Linked DNA regions of Pelagicoccus sp. SDUM812003. Each later gene encodes a partner of the first gene's protein in a complex. Links are inferred from orthologs where the notes say so. Each region holds a gene or a part of one and is shown in the gene's direction. Other genes may lie near its edges. The genes, in order: dnaB and dnaG.

Region 1 (6,594 bases):
CCATTCTGAAACGGCCGGCGATTCGCAACAACAATTTAGCATACACTTAACCACTCGCATATCATGGCAACCAGCGAAGTACTACTCATCGAGCCCGTTGAAGGTCTCGGCGGCGAAGGCGATCAAGTAAAAGTAAAAGCGGGCTTCGCTCGCAACTTCCTCCTTCCTACCAAGAAGGCGATCCCCGTCAACCGTTCCAATCGCAAGCAGATCGAAGCCCTCAAGGCCCGTCGGGCCGAGCGCGAAGCCAAGAACCTCGAAGACGCGAAGGCTCAGGCGGCCAAGCTCGCCGAGACTCAGATCGGCATCGCGGTCAAGACTGGCGAAGCGGGCCGCATGTTCGGCGCCGTCACCTCCATCCACATCCACGAGAAGCTTTCCGAAGCGGGCTACGAGATCGACCGCAAGAAGATCCACCTCGACCAGCCCATCAAGGAGCTCGGTCAGCACGTCTTCATCGTGAAGATCCATCCTGAAGTGGAGGTCGAGATGAAGATCGACGTGGTTTCGGAAAATCCGATCGTCGAAGCGGACGCTGAAGAAGCCGAAGCCAAGGAAGAAGAAGCTTCCGCAGAGTAATCCTTATCAGGCTTGACGATCCCGCATGTCGAACAAGCCGTTTTCGGGGCGCGACGCCCCTGCAATGAATTCTAGCCCGGCGCTCTCCACGATCGCCGGGCGAACCTTGCCGCATAGTCCAAATGCGGAGAAAGGCCTCCTCGCCGCATGTTTGCTGGACCCGGCCGAGATCATCTCGCGCTGCATGGCCCAGAAGCTGCCGCCGGAGGCTTTCTACAATCCGGCCAACCAGGTCATCTTCCAGGTTTGCTGCGAGCTCTTCGAAGGGAAGAGCATGCTCGACGCCCAGATCCTGGCGGAGGAACTGCGCAGCCGAGGAAAGCTGGACGAAGTCGGCGGACCGCTGTACGTGGCGGAGCTCACCTCCCACATCGAGACCACTGCCCACGCCAACTACTTTCTCGACAAGGTCCGCGAGCACTTCACGCGTCGCCGTTTGATCTCCACCGCGACCAAGAGCTTGGAGAAATGCTTCGAAAACGGGGACGGCTCCATCGAGATGCTCATCGACGAAGTGGAAAAGGAGATTTACGCCATCTCCGACGAGCAGGTTGCCGACACCTCGCGCTCCATTCGCGAATCCGTCGACGAGGCGGTGAACTTGGTGAAGCGCATGCTGGAGGGAAAGGGCCAGCTCACCGGGCTCTCCACCGGCTATCGCGACTTGGACAAGATGACCAACGGCATCAAGTCCACCGAAATGATCGTGCTGGCGGCTCGTCCCTCCATGGGCAAGACCAGTTTGGCTCTCAATATCGCCGAAGCGATCGCCATGCCCCGCGACCCGAAGGCGAAAAAGGCCGGCGTGCTGGTCTTCAGCCTGGAAATGGGCGCCGAGCAGCTCGCCATGCGAATGCTTACCGGCCGGGCTCGCGTCAGTTCGCAGCGCTTGCGCGAAGGTTTCGTCAACAAGGAGGAGCAGCAGCGCCTGGCCGCCGCGGCCATCGAGCTCAAGCAGGCTCCGCTCTGGATCGACGACGCTTCGCAGGTCACCATCAACCAGCTGCGAGCCAAGTCGCGCCGCGTTTTCGCCCGCAATCCAGGCATGGGACTGATCGTGGTCGACTACCTGCAGCTGCTCGCCGGCACCGATCCGCGCGTGCCTCGAGAACAGCAGATCGCGGAAATCTCGCGAGGAATTAAGGGGCTTGCGAAGGAACTCAAGGTGCCGGTGATTGTTCTAAGTCAGCTCAACCGCGACTCCGAGAAGGAGAAGCGTCAGCCCAAGCTTTCCGACCTGCGCGAATCAGGCTCGATCGAGCAAGACGCTGACGTGGTCCTTCTTTTAGCTCGACCTAAGGACGCAGGTGACGATTTTTCCGTTGCAGCTGACGAGGCCGACCTAATCATCGCCAAGCAACGTGCCGGACCCGTAGGCGAAGTTAAGCTCAAATTCATCAAAGACATCACTCGTTTTGAAGACTACACGGAATAGCCTCTCCCATATGGCGCGCTTATCCTTCGCGCTGTTCCTCCTCCCACTCAGCATCCTGACGCTTTCCGCTCAAACCGAAGAGCCAGAGCCTCCCACGATACGAAAGCTGATCATCAACTTCACCGGCTTGTCCAACGTGAACGCTGAGGTCGCTCGAGCCAACATGTCGTTGCGCGAAGGCGAGCCCTACGACCCGGTGATGGTCGATCGCGACATCCGCTCCCTCTACCGGTCCAACCTTTTCGAATACATCGAAGCTCGCGTCGCTCCGGTGGACGAGGACGAGATCGATGTCATCTTCGACATTCGCCCAAAGTTTCGCATCTCCGCCATCATCTTCGAAGGCAACGAGAAGCTCAAGGACGGCAAGCTCAAGCGGGAGATCGAGCTGGTGGAAAACCAGACCCTCAACGAGCCGCGCGTGAAGGCCGCTTCCGAAACGCTGCAGGAGCTATATCTGAAAAAAGGGTTCTCCCAGGCTCGCGTGGACTACCAGATCGATCGCAGCGCCGTCACGGGTTTCGCCACCGTGACCTTCCAGATCAAGGAAGGGCGCAAGTTCAAGATCGGCAAAGTCGCTTTCGAGGGCAACGAGAACATCAAGGACCGCAAGCTCAAGAAGTCCATGGAGACCCGCAAGTGGGGCCTTCTCTCGATCTTTACCGGCAGCGGCCGCTTCGACCGCGACCAGTTCGAGGATGACCTGGAGTCGCTCAAGGACGCCTACCGCAAGGAGGGCTACCTCGATGTGGAAATCGATCCGACCGACGTGCAGTTCTCCTATCCGAGCGACAACCGCATGCGCATCGATATCCAAGTGGACGAGGGCAAGCAGTACCGCATCGGGAATATCGAGTTCGTGGGCAACGACATTTACGAGGATTCCGTGCTGCGTCTGATGCTGCGTTCAGTGCCCGGATCGGTCTACAAACCCGAAAAGCTGGACGAGGACGTGAACCGACTGGAGGATTTCTACGGCCAGTTCGGATACATGGAAACGCGAGTTCGTCTGGTTCGCGTGCCCAACGTGCAGACCGGCGACATCGATATCCAGTACGTGGTGCGCGAGAGCGAGAAATTCCTCGTCGAATCCATCGACATCGAAGGGAACACTAAGACCAAGAGCGTGGTGGTGCTTCGCGAGCTGGCTCTCAGCCCAGGCAGCACCTTCGACAGCGTGCGCATGGAGTCCAGCCGTATGCGTTTGGACAATACGCGATACTTCGAAGACACAAACGTCACCTCCCAGTCCACAAACATCCCCGGCCGCAAGGATTTGCGCATCACGTTCCGCGAAGGCCGTACCGGAAACTTCTCCTTCGGCGCTGGCTTCAGCTCCCTGGAAAAGGGCGTCTTCTTTATCGAGCTCACGCAGTCGAACTTCGATATTCTCAACTGGCGCGGCGCCTTCCAGGGCGATGGTCAGAAGTTCCGCCTCAAGGCTCAGCTCGGCGGCCGCTCCACCTCCACCATTCTAGCGTTCGAGGAGCCTTGGCTGTTTGAAAAGCGCTTGGCGCTTGGTATCCAACTTTTCAACACCACGACCGACTACGAGTCTGACTACTATGACTCCGAACGCCGCGGTTTTGAAATCTCCCTTCGCAAGCGATTGATCGAACTGATCGAAGGTCGCGTATCCTACGGACTTTCCAAACAGGACTACGGTTCCGCGGTCGATTCGAACACTGGCACTCCGGAACAGATTCGCCGCCAGCTGCTGAACAGCATCGGCACCACATCTCGCCTCAATCTCCTGCTTATTCGCGATACCCGCGACCGCATCATTAACTCCCACCGCGGCATGCGTCTGGAACTCGACATGCATTACGCCGGCGACTTCCTCGGGGGGGATTTCGAGTTCTACAAGCTCGAGTCGCGCAACGCCCTCTACCTGCCGCTTTCCGAGCGACTTACTCAGACGCTCGAGTTTCTCGTTCGCTTCGGCATCGTTGACGAACTTGACGAAGACGATCCGACGTCCGTAGTGCCTTGGAACGAGCGCTTCTTCCTAGGCGGCCCGAACACCTTGCGCGGTTTCGAGTACCGTGACGTCAGCCCGCGGGAGTACGGCGGCCAGATCCGCACCAACCCCTTCACGGGAGCCAAGTCGTTGTTGAAAACGCCGCCAGTCTACATCGGTGGCAAGACCTACGGAATGTTTGGCGCCGAGTATTCCTTCGGCTTGACCGAGGACTTCCGAATCGCGGCCTTCTACGATGGTGGTTTCGTTAATAAGGAAGCGGGCGATTTCGGTATCGATCGCGAGAACATTTACTACGAATACGGAGGCGAAACCTACTTGGCTGGAAACAACCGAAGCGGTTGGAATGACAACTACGGATTCGGCATCCGTATGTCCATGATGGGTACTCCGCTACGCCTCGACTACGCCATCCCGCTCACTACGGACGGACCTTCCGAGCAGGGCGGCAACGACAATGGCGGACAATTCAACTTTACATTTGGAAGCAGATTCTAATTCCTCTCCCCAACACGAACCCTTACGATTTATGACCCGTTTCAAGTCCCTCCTATGCCTTTTCAGTGCCATCGCTATGGCTGCCGCAACAGCGAACGCTGCCGAAGACGTCATCCTAACCGTCAAGGTCGACGAGGCGCTGAACAAGTACTACAAGGTTGAGCAGTTCCTCTCCGAGATGGAAGAGAGTGAAACGAAGGCTCGCGAAAAGGCCACCGCCATGGAAACCGAAATCAACGCTCAGGTGACCGTTTTCGAAGAGCTGCGCGAGCAGGCTCAAAGCGACATCTTGACCGAGGAGGCTCGCAAGGAAGCCATGCAGGATGGTCAGGCGAAAGCTCAGGAGATCCAGGCCAAGGATCAGGAGCTGCGCAAGTTCCTATCCGAGACGCAGCGTCAGTTCGCGGCTCGCCGCCAGCAGCAGCTCAACCTCTTCTACCAGGACATCGCCGAAGTGGTGAACGAGATCTCCGAGGAGCGTAGCGCTACCTTGGTCATCGACATCACCGCTCGCGCTGGAGATGGCCGCGCCCCGGTTCTCTACACCGACGGTTCCTACGACATCACTCCTGAAGTGATCACTCGCATCAACGCGACCAAGGGCATGGAAGAGGAAGCCGCCGAATAGGGCGTTCCTTTCCATGTAGATTACACTTTCTAGCCCTGCCTTTCTGGCGGGGCTTTTCTATTTTCAAGCGGATTGCCTCCGGAAGCCTTGGCGCTCACGCTCAATCTCCTTTTCAAAGTCACACGCATGGACGTTTCTCTGTCTCTCAACACCATCTTGGATCGCGTCACCTACAGCTCCTACGAAGGCGAGCTCGGGGTGCGAGCCATCACGGGAGTTTCCTCGCTCACGGAAGCCCAGACGGGCGAGGCCTGTTTCGTCTCCTCCAACAAGTACGCCCGGGAATTGGAAGCCAGCAAGGCCTCCTTGGTCATCCTAGGCGAGGATGTCGAAGCCAGCCCCAAGGAGGGGCAGCTGTTTCTGCGAGTGGAGCATCCCTCCATCGAAATCGCCAAGCTTTGCGAGCTCATCGAACGTGCTATGTGGGTGAAGCCGGCTCCGGGAATACACCGCATGGCGGAGATCGCGGACTCGGCGGAGATCGATCCGAGCGCCAGCATCGCCGCGTTTGTGACCATCGGCGAGGGGGCCGTGGTGGGCCCGAGATGCGTCATCGGATCCGGATCTCGCATCGGCGAGAACTGTCGGCTCGGCGAGGATTGCTGGCTGGGAGCCAACGTCTCGATCGAACGCGATTCCGTATTGGGAAAACGAGTACGAATCCATGCGTCTACCGTGATTGGAGCGGACGGTTTCGGGTACGAGTTCGAGGCCGGGCGCCATCGCAAGGTGCCGCAGATCGGATCGGTGCTGATCGGAGACGACGTAGAGATCGGAGCAAACACCACCATCGATCGCGGCCGCTTTGGTCCGACGCGAATCGGGGAGGGCACCAAGATCGACAATCTGGTGCAGGTCGGCCACAACTGCGACATCGGCAAGCACTGCATCCTCTGCGCCCAGGTAGGGCTCGCTGGCAGCACCACGTTGGGCAACTACGTGGTCATGGGCGCCCGCTCGGGAGCGGCAGGACACCTCACCATAGGCGACGGGGCTCAGCTGTCGGGCGAATGCGTGGCCTACGCGGATGTGCAGGGGGGCGGCAAATACGGCGGCTCGCCGGCAGTGTCGCTCATCGCCCATCAGCGCATCACAGTGTTGAGGCGTCGCCTGCCCGATTTGTTCAGGCGCCTCAAGCGAGTGGAAGCCCAACTGCTCCAGGATTAGGCCATTTCGTTCTGTGCATGCGGCGTGGCTCTGCTACAAACGCGCTTCCTTCCTCTTCTCTCCAATCCACACACTTACCAAAACGCCATGCGAGCGGATAACCTGAAGATCATAGCTGGAAATTCGAATCGGCAGCTCGCCGACGACATTTGCCAATTCGTGGGGGTCCCTCTCACCGACGCCACCGTAACGAGTTTCCCCGACGGAGAATCCTTTGTCAGGATCAACGAGAACGTGCGCGGACAGGACGTCTTTCTCATCCAGTCCAGCTGCCCACCGGTGAACAACAACCTGATCGAGCTGCTC
Region 2 (4,820 bases), on another replicon or contig:
CCTCGTTTTTCGCTGGAAAGGGATTCTCCTTGGCCACGTTGATCCAGTAGCTGGCCGACTGAGCTGGCAACGGGCTGTCGTAAAACCACTTTTCATGATAGTAGCGACCGGTATCGAGCGCGCGCACGTAGGTCTGGTTGAAGAAATAGGAGCGAGCGCTCAATGGCGGCAGAAAGCCGGATTCGCGCAGCTTGTTGGCGTCCGAGCCGATGATGAAAATATCCGATCTGGCGTAGCCGCGCTTGATCAGCGACTGGATCACCGCCTCCACCAAAGCGGAAGGGGTGCTCAATCCCGGCCCGGAATCGCTGTAGACCTTCAGGCCAACCCGTCCCTTTTCCCCTTTCTCGATCTGCTCCCCGCGCGACTGCTCGAAAAGCTGCATCATGTCCTCCACCGCCTCCGTGTATTCGAAGAGGCTGAAGCTATCGATCTCGTACTCGAAAACCCGATTGGACGGCACGGGCGGCTGGTTGGCGAAGATGCTGAAATCGTCCTGGCCCTGCAGCGACTTGATGACCGCCAACACGGCGAGAATTCCGACTATCAGCAGCTCGACTCGGAAGTAGCGTCCTAGGCCGAAGGCCCAATGGTTGGAAAAAGGGGATTTCACACGTACGAATGACTTAGCAGATTGAATAACGAACACATCCTGCCCCTAATTGAGGGCAGGATCAAGCTTCCGAAAATCGAGGGACACGCATTGTAAATAAAAGTTGTCAAAATTCCTCGCCAATCGTTACAACCCTGCAAACGGTGAAAGCCGAAGTCTCGTGCACGCTTCTCCGAACGCCCGTTCCCGAATGTCATCCTCTTTTTCCTCCGTAAAATCACGCATCGCGCTGCTGCTACTGCTCTGCTTCGCCGCGCTCTTCCAAGGCTGCGCCAGTCGGGAGGAACGCATCCAGAAGATCCAGTCCAAGGCCAACGAAGCGCTCTTCGAAAACGAGCCAGCTCGAGCCATCGACATCCTGCGCGATGGTCTAGACACCTTCGCCGACTCCAACGAACTGCGCATCGACCTGAGCAAAGCCCTGCAGAATCAGGGATCGAACGAGGAAGCGGTCGCTCTGCTGGAAGCCGCGGTCGAGCAAAACCCGGAACAGGATCAGCTCTGGGTGCAGATCGGCGAGCTGCACGCCCAGATGGGAAACAGCGACAAGGCCATCCTCGCTTTCGAGGCCTACCTGAAGAACAACGGCAGCGATTTTCTAGCCTGGAAAGCCCTCACTCAGGAGTACGAGAAAAAGGGCCTGACCACTCAGGCCATCAAGGCCGCCTCTCGTTGGAACGAAATCACCCCTTCCTCGCAACCGGCCTTGAAGCTTGGGGAGCTCTACCTGCTCAGCCGCAACATTCCGCAAGCTCGCTCCTGGTTCGGTCAAGCAGCGGCCTACGAGGACAACTACGCCTCGAAGGAGGCTCTCGCCGAGCTGATCAAACTGGAAACCAGTCTCAAGCAGCTCCAGCAAGCTAGCAACTGGCTGCGGACCTACCAGCAACGCTATCCAAACGATCTCAACGACCCGCGAATCAGAGAGTCGCGCAACGTCATCGAGAATTGGATACGAGCCAGAGAGGAAATCACGCGAGCCGCCCGCGAGCTCGAACAGGAGCGACGCGAATTGGAAGAGCGCAACCGGAGCGATCAACGCCAGCAGGCCGAAGAGCAGCAGGACGTGGCGAAAACGCTTCAGGACTTCGAGGAGACGGAGGAGCCGGAGACAGCCCCGAGCCAGCAACAGCCGAGCGCAGCCACCGCTTCCACCTCCGAAAAGGCTCCTGAAGCCCTCTTCGGCGACGACCAGCCGACCGCCGCTCCGGAAAGCCAATCGCAGGATCGGCCCGATCTGCCCGCAGAAGTTCAGCTCAGTCCCTACGAGGAAGCCATCGCGGCCCTCGAAGCGCAGGACTATTCCAACGCCATCGCCCTTTTCTCCGATCTGCTGGTGGACGATCCCGACAACGCGGAAATCTGGTATCAGCTCTCCAGAGCCTACTACGGCCGCGGAGACTGGTATGACGCGGAAGCCACCATCCTCGAGGCCAAGCGACGAGCGCCTCGATCGGAAACCATCGCCTACCAGTACTTGATGACGGCGCGCAAGACTCAGAATACCACCCGCGTGCTGGAAGAGATCAAGGCCACCCGTCTGCTTTTTCCACGCAGCCCGGCCATCGCATTGATCCTCGCTCAGACGCTGCGCGACGCCAACGCGGCGAAATCCGTGGTCTCCGCAGCCTATCGCGACTTCCTCTCCATCGCGAATCGCAACGATCCCGGCTACCGCGAAGCGAATCAATACTTGCAAAGCGGAAACTGATCTGGATTCTCCCGCCCTGCTCTGGGAAACGCGCCTTGCGGCATACGTCCCTTTACCCATATGCCAGCCATCAAGCACAGCAGCATTCGCGATCTGAAGGAGCGCATCAACATTTACGATGTCGTTTCGCGCGAAGTCACCCTGAAGAAGGCTGGCTCGGAGTACAAGGGACTCAGTCCCTTCACCAACGAAAAGACGCCGTCGTTTTACATCTCCCCAGACAAAGGCCTCTACAAATGTTTCAGTTCCGGCAACGCAGGCGACGTCATCACCTTCGTGATGGAGACCGAGCGACTGACCTTCACCGAAGCGGTGGAGGAGCTGGCCAAGCGCTTCAACATCGAGCTGGAGTACGAGGACAACGGACGCCCCCAGGAGGACCGCAGTCTGCGGCAGGAGCTTTTCGAGCTGCACGAGCTGGCCACCGACTTCTACCGCGAGCAATTTCTGGCTACCGACAAAGCTGGGGAGTGGATTCGCGACTATTGGGTGGACGGAAGAAAGTTTTCCCTCGAAGTAGCGGAAGAGTTCCGCATCGGCTTCGCTCCCACCAATGGCATCAAGCTGGGCGAGCTGGTGGCCAAGAAACGCTTCTCCAAGGAAGCCATTGAGGCTTGCGGACTCTTCTACACCAAGCGCGGCGTGGACCCGCGCTACATGGGCTATCGCTTCCGCGGCCGCCTGATGATCCCCATCCGCGATCACCAAGGCCGCGTCACCGCCTTCACCGCCCGCCAGCTGGAAATCACTCCTCAGGACGATCCCAGCCGCGAAGCGAAGTACATCAACTCGCCTGAGACGCCCATCTTCTCCAAGAGCCACCTGCTCTTCAACCTCGACCGAGCTCGGCTGGAAGTCGGCCCGGACAAGCCCTTCGTCATGGTGGAGGGGCAGCTGGACGCCATTCGCTGCTGGAGCGTAGGGCTCACCACCGCCGTCGCACCGCAAGGCACCGGCATCACCGAGTCCCAGCTACGACTGCTCAAGCGCTACGAGACCCAGCTCATCGTGCTGCTCGACGGCGATTCGGCCGGCCAAAAGGCCGCCTTGCGCATGCTTCCGCTCGCCCTGAGCCAGGGCGTTGAAGCGATCTTCATCCCCCTCACCGACAAGGAGGATCCCGACGACATTTTCCGCGAAGGCGGCCGAGAGGCTCTCGATCTGCTGCTGGAGCGAAAAATGCAGCCCATCCCGTACGCCTGCGCCGCCATCGCCCCGTCCTCCACCCAGCTCACGCCGCAAGGCAAAGCCAAGGCCGCCCGCGAGCTGTTCGCCATCATCGACAAGGCCGACTCCGAATCCGCCAAGGTGGAATTCATCAAACAGGCCGCTGCCGAACTCGACCTAGATCCGTACGCGATCCTCTCGGACTTTCGCCGCTACCAGCAAGGACAGGGAGCTCCCCGAAGCGCCCCGCTCGCCCGCTCGTCGCCACAAGCGGCGCCGGAGGTGAAACCAAATCCCGAACCAAAACGAAAAAGAGCTGTCTTATCCGTCGAACGCGATTTGTTCGCGCTTTGCTTGCTGGAAGGGGAAATCGGAAGCCAGATCGCGCAGGTGGTGAATCCGGAGTGGATCGATACCAGCCTGCCCGAAGGGGAATTGCTCAACTTCACCTTGAACGAATTCCTTCACGACATGTGGAATGGGCCCGAATCCCTTAACGATCAGCTGGAAAAAGCCGAACTTAAGGCGCTCGCGTCCGATATCTACTTCGGCGCCAAGGCTCATGAAAACCCCGAACGATTTGCCAACGAAGCGCTCAAGCGACTGGTGGCCAAATTCGTAGAACGGAAGACCAAAGAATTAAAACTTGAAATCGGAAGAAAACAGGCAACCAATGACGCTGCCGTATTTTCCCTACTCGGAGAACTATCAGCGCTCAACCAACTGAGGCACAAGCCGCCCCAGGTTGGTAATCTGCTTTCATAAGACAGCACCAGACTCAGCAACATGCCACGCAAGAAGAAAAGCGACGAAGAGAAAAAGCCTAGCTTAAGCAAGCATCAGGTGAACGAGCGTATCCGTTACCTGATCCGCCAGTCGAAGGAGCAAGGCTACCTCACGCACAGCGACATCAATGAGGCGCTTCCAGAGGGGGTCGACAGCCAAGACGAAATCGATAACGTAATCTCGATTCTGCAGAATCTGGAAATCGACATTCTCGATCCCGAGGAAGTCGACAATTTCAAGGCCAAGCAAGAAGAGGCGGAGGAAGAGCAGACCAAGAGCAGTCAGCACGACATCTTGGACGATCCGGTCCGCATGTACCTCAAGCAGATGGGCCAAGTGCCCCTGCTGACCCGCGAACAGGAGGTCGAGATCTCCAAGCGCATCGAAAATGCCGAGCAGAAGGCTCAGGAGGAGCTATTCTCCGTGGCCCTCATGGCCGAATTCACCATCGATCTGGCGGAGAAGCTGCTCAATCGCGAAGAGCGATTCGACCGCATCGTCATCGACAAGAAGATCGAAAACCGCGAAGCCTACTTCCAGGAA

What was found.
Region 2: the proteins of dnaB (region 1) and dnaG are in contact, whole or in part, in a crystal structure (PDB 2R6A), measured with the Geobacillus stearothermophilus proteins. The link is inferred for Pelagicoccus sp. SDUM812003 from one-to-one orthologs. Residues at the interface, in WP_033016901.1 of Geobacillus stearothermophilus: Ser13, Glu15, Ala16, Gln18, Glu91, Leu92, Asp94, Ala95, Val96, Pro97, Thr98, Ala99, Ala100, Asn101, Tyr104, Tyr105, Ile108; in WP_049624496.1 of Geobacillus stearothermophilus: Lys456, Leu457, Leu458, Pro459, Ala460, Asn463, Ala464, Leu467, Leu535, Leu536, Ile537, Ala538, Gln544, Glu545, Asp548, Tyr549, His552.

What each region holds. Positions count from the first base shown.
Region 1 is NZ_JARXHY010000007.1:152,889-159,482, forward strand. The notes cover bases 1-2,828. They hold dnaB (replicative DNA helicase), read left to right. Parts: upstream 1-643; coding sequence 644-2,014; downstream 2,015-2,828. Other genes in these bases: ssb (single-stranded DNA-binding protein), read left to right, coding at 1-9; rplI (50S ribosomal protein L9), read left to right, coding at 64-579; bamA (outer membrane protein assembly factor BamA), read left to right, coding at 2,025-2,828. Outside these bases: more of bamA, read left to right, coding at 2,829-4,493; QEH54_RS11585 (OmpH family outer membrane protein), read left to right, coding at 4,570-5,121; lpxD (UDP-3-O-(3-hydroxymyristoyl)glucosamine N-acyltransferase), read left to right, coding at 5,248-6,288; QEH54_RS11595 (ribose-phosphate pyrophosphokinase), read left to right, coding at 6,376-6,594. UniProt on the Escherichia coli protein: The main replicative DNA helicase, it participates in initiation and elongation during chromosome replication. Travels ahead of the DNA replisome, separating dsDNA into templates for DNA synthesis.
Region 2 is NZ_JARXHY010000005.1:310,939-315,758, forward strand. Bases 1,869-4,820 are described here. They hold dnaG (DNA primase), read left to right. Parts: upstream 1,869-2,384; coding sequence 2,385-4,256; downstream 4,257-4,820. Other genes in these bases: QEH54_RS09705 (tetratricopeptide repeat protein), read left to right, coding at 1,869-2,324; rpoD (RNA polymerase sigma factor RpoD), read left to right, coding at 4,278-4,820. In the rest of the region: QEH54_RS09700 (hypothetical protein), read right to left, coding at 1-613; more of QEH54_RS09705, read left to right, coding at 804-1,868. UniProt on the Escherichia coli protein: RNA polymerase that catalyzes the synthesis of short RNA molecules used as primers for DNA polymerase during DNA replication.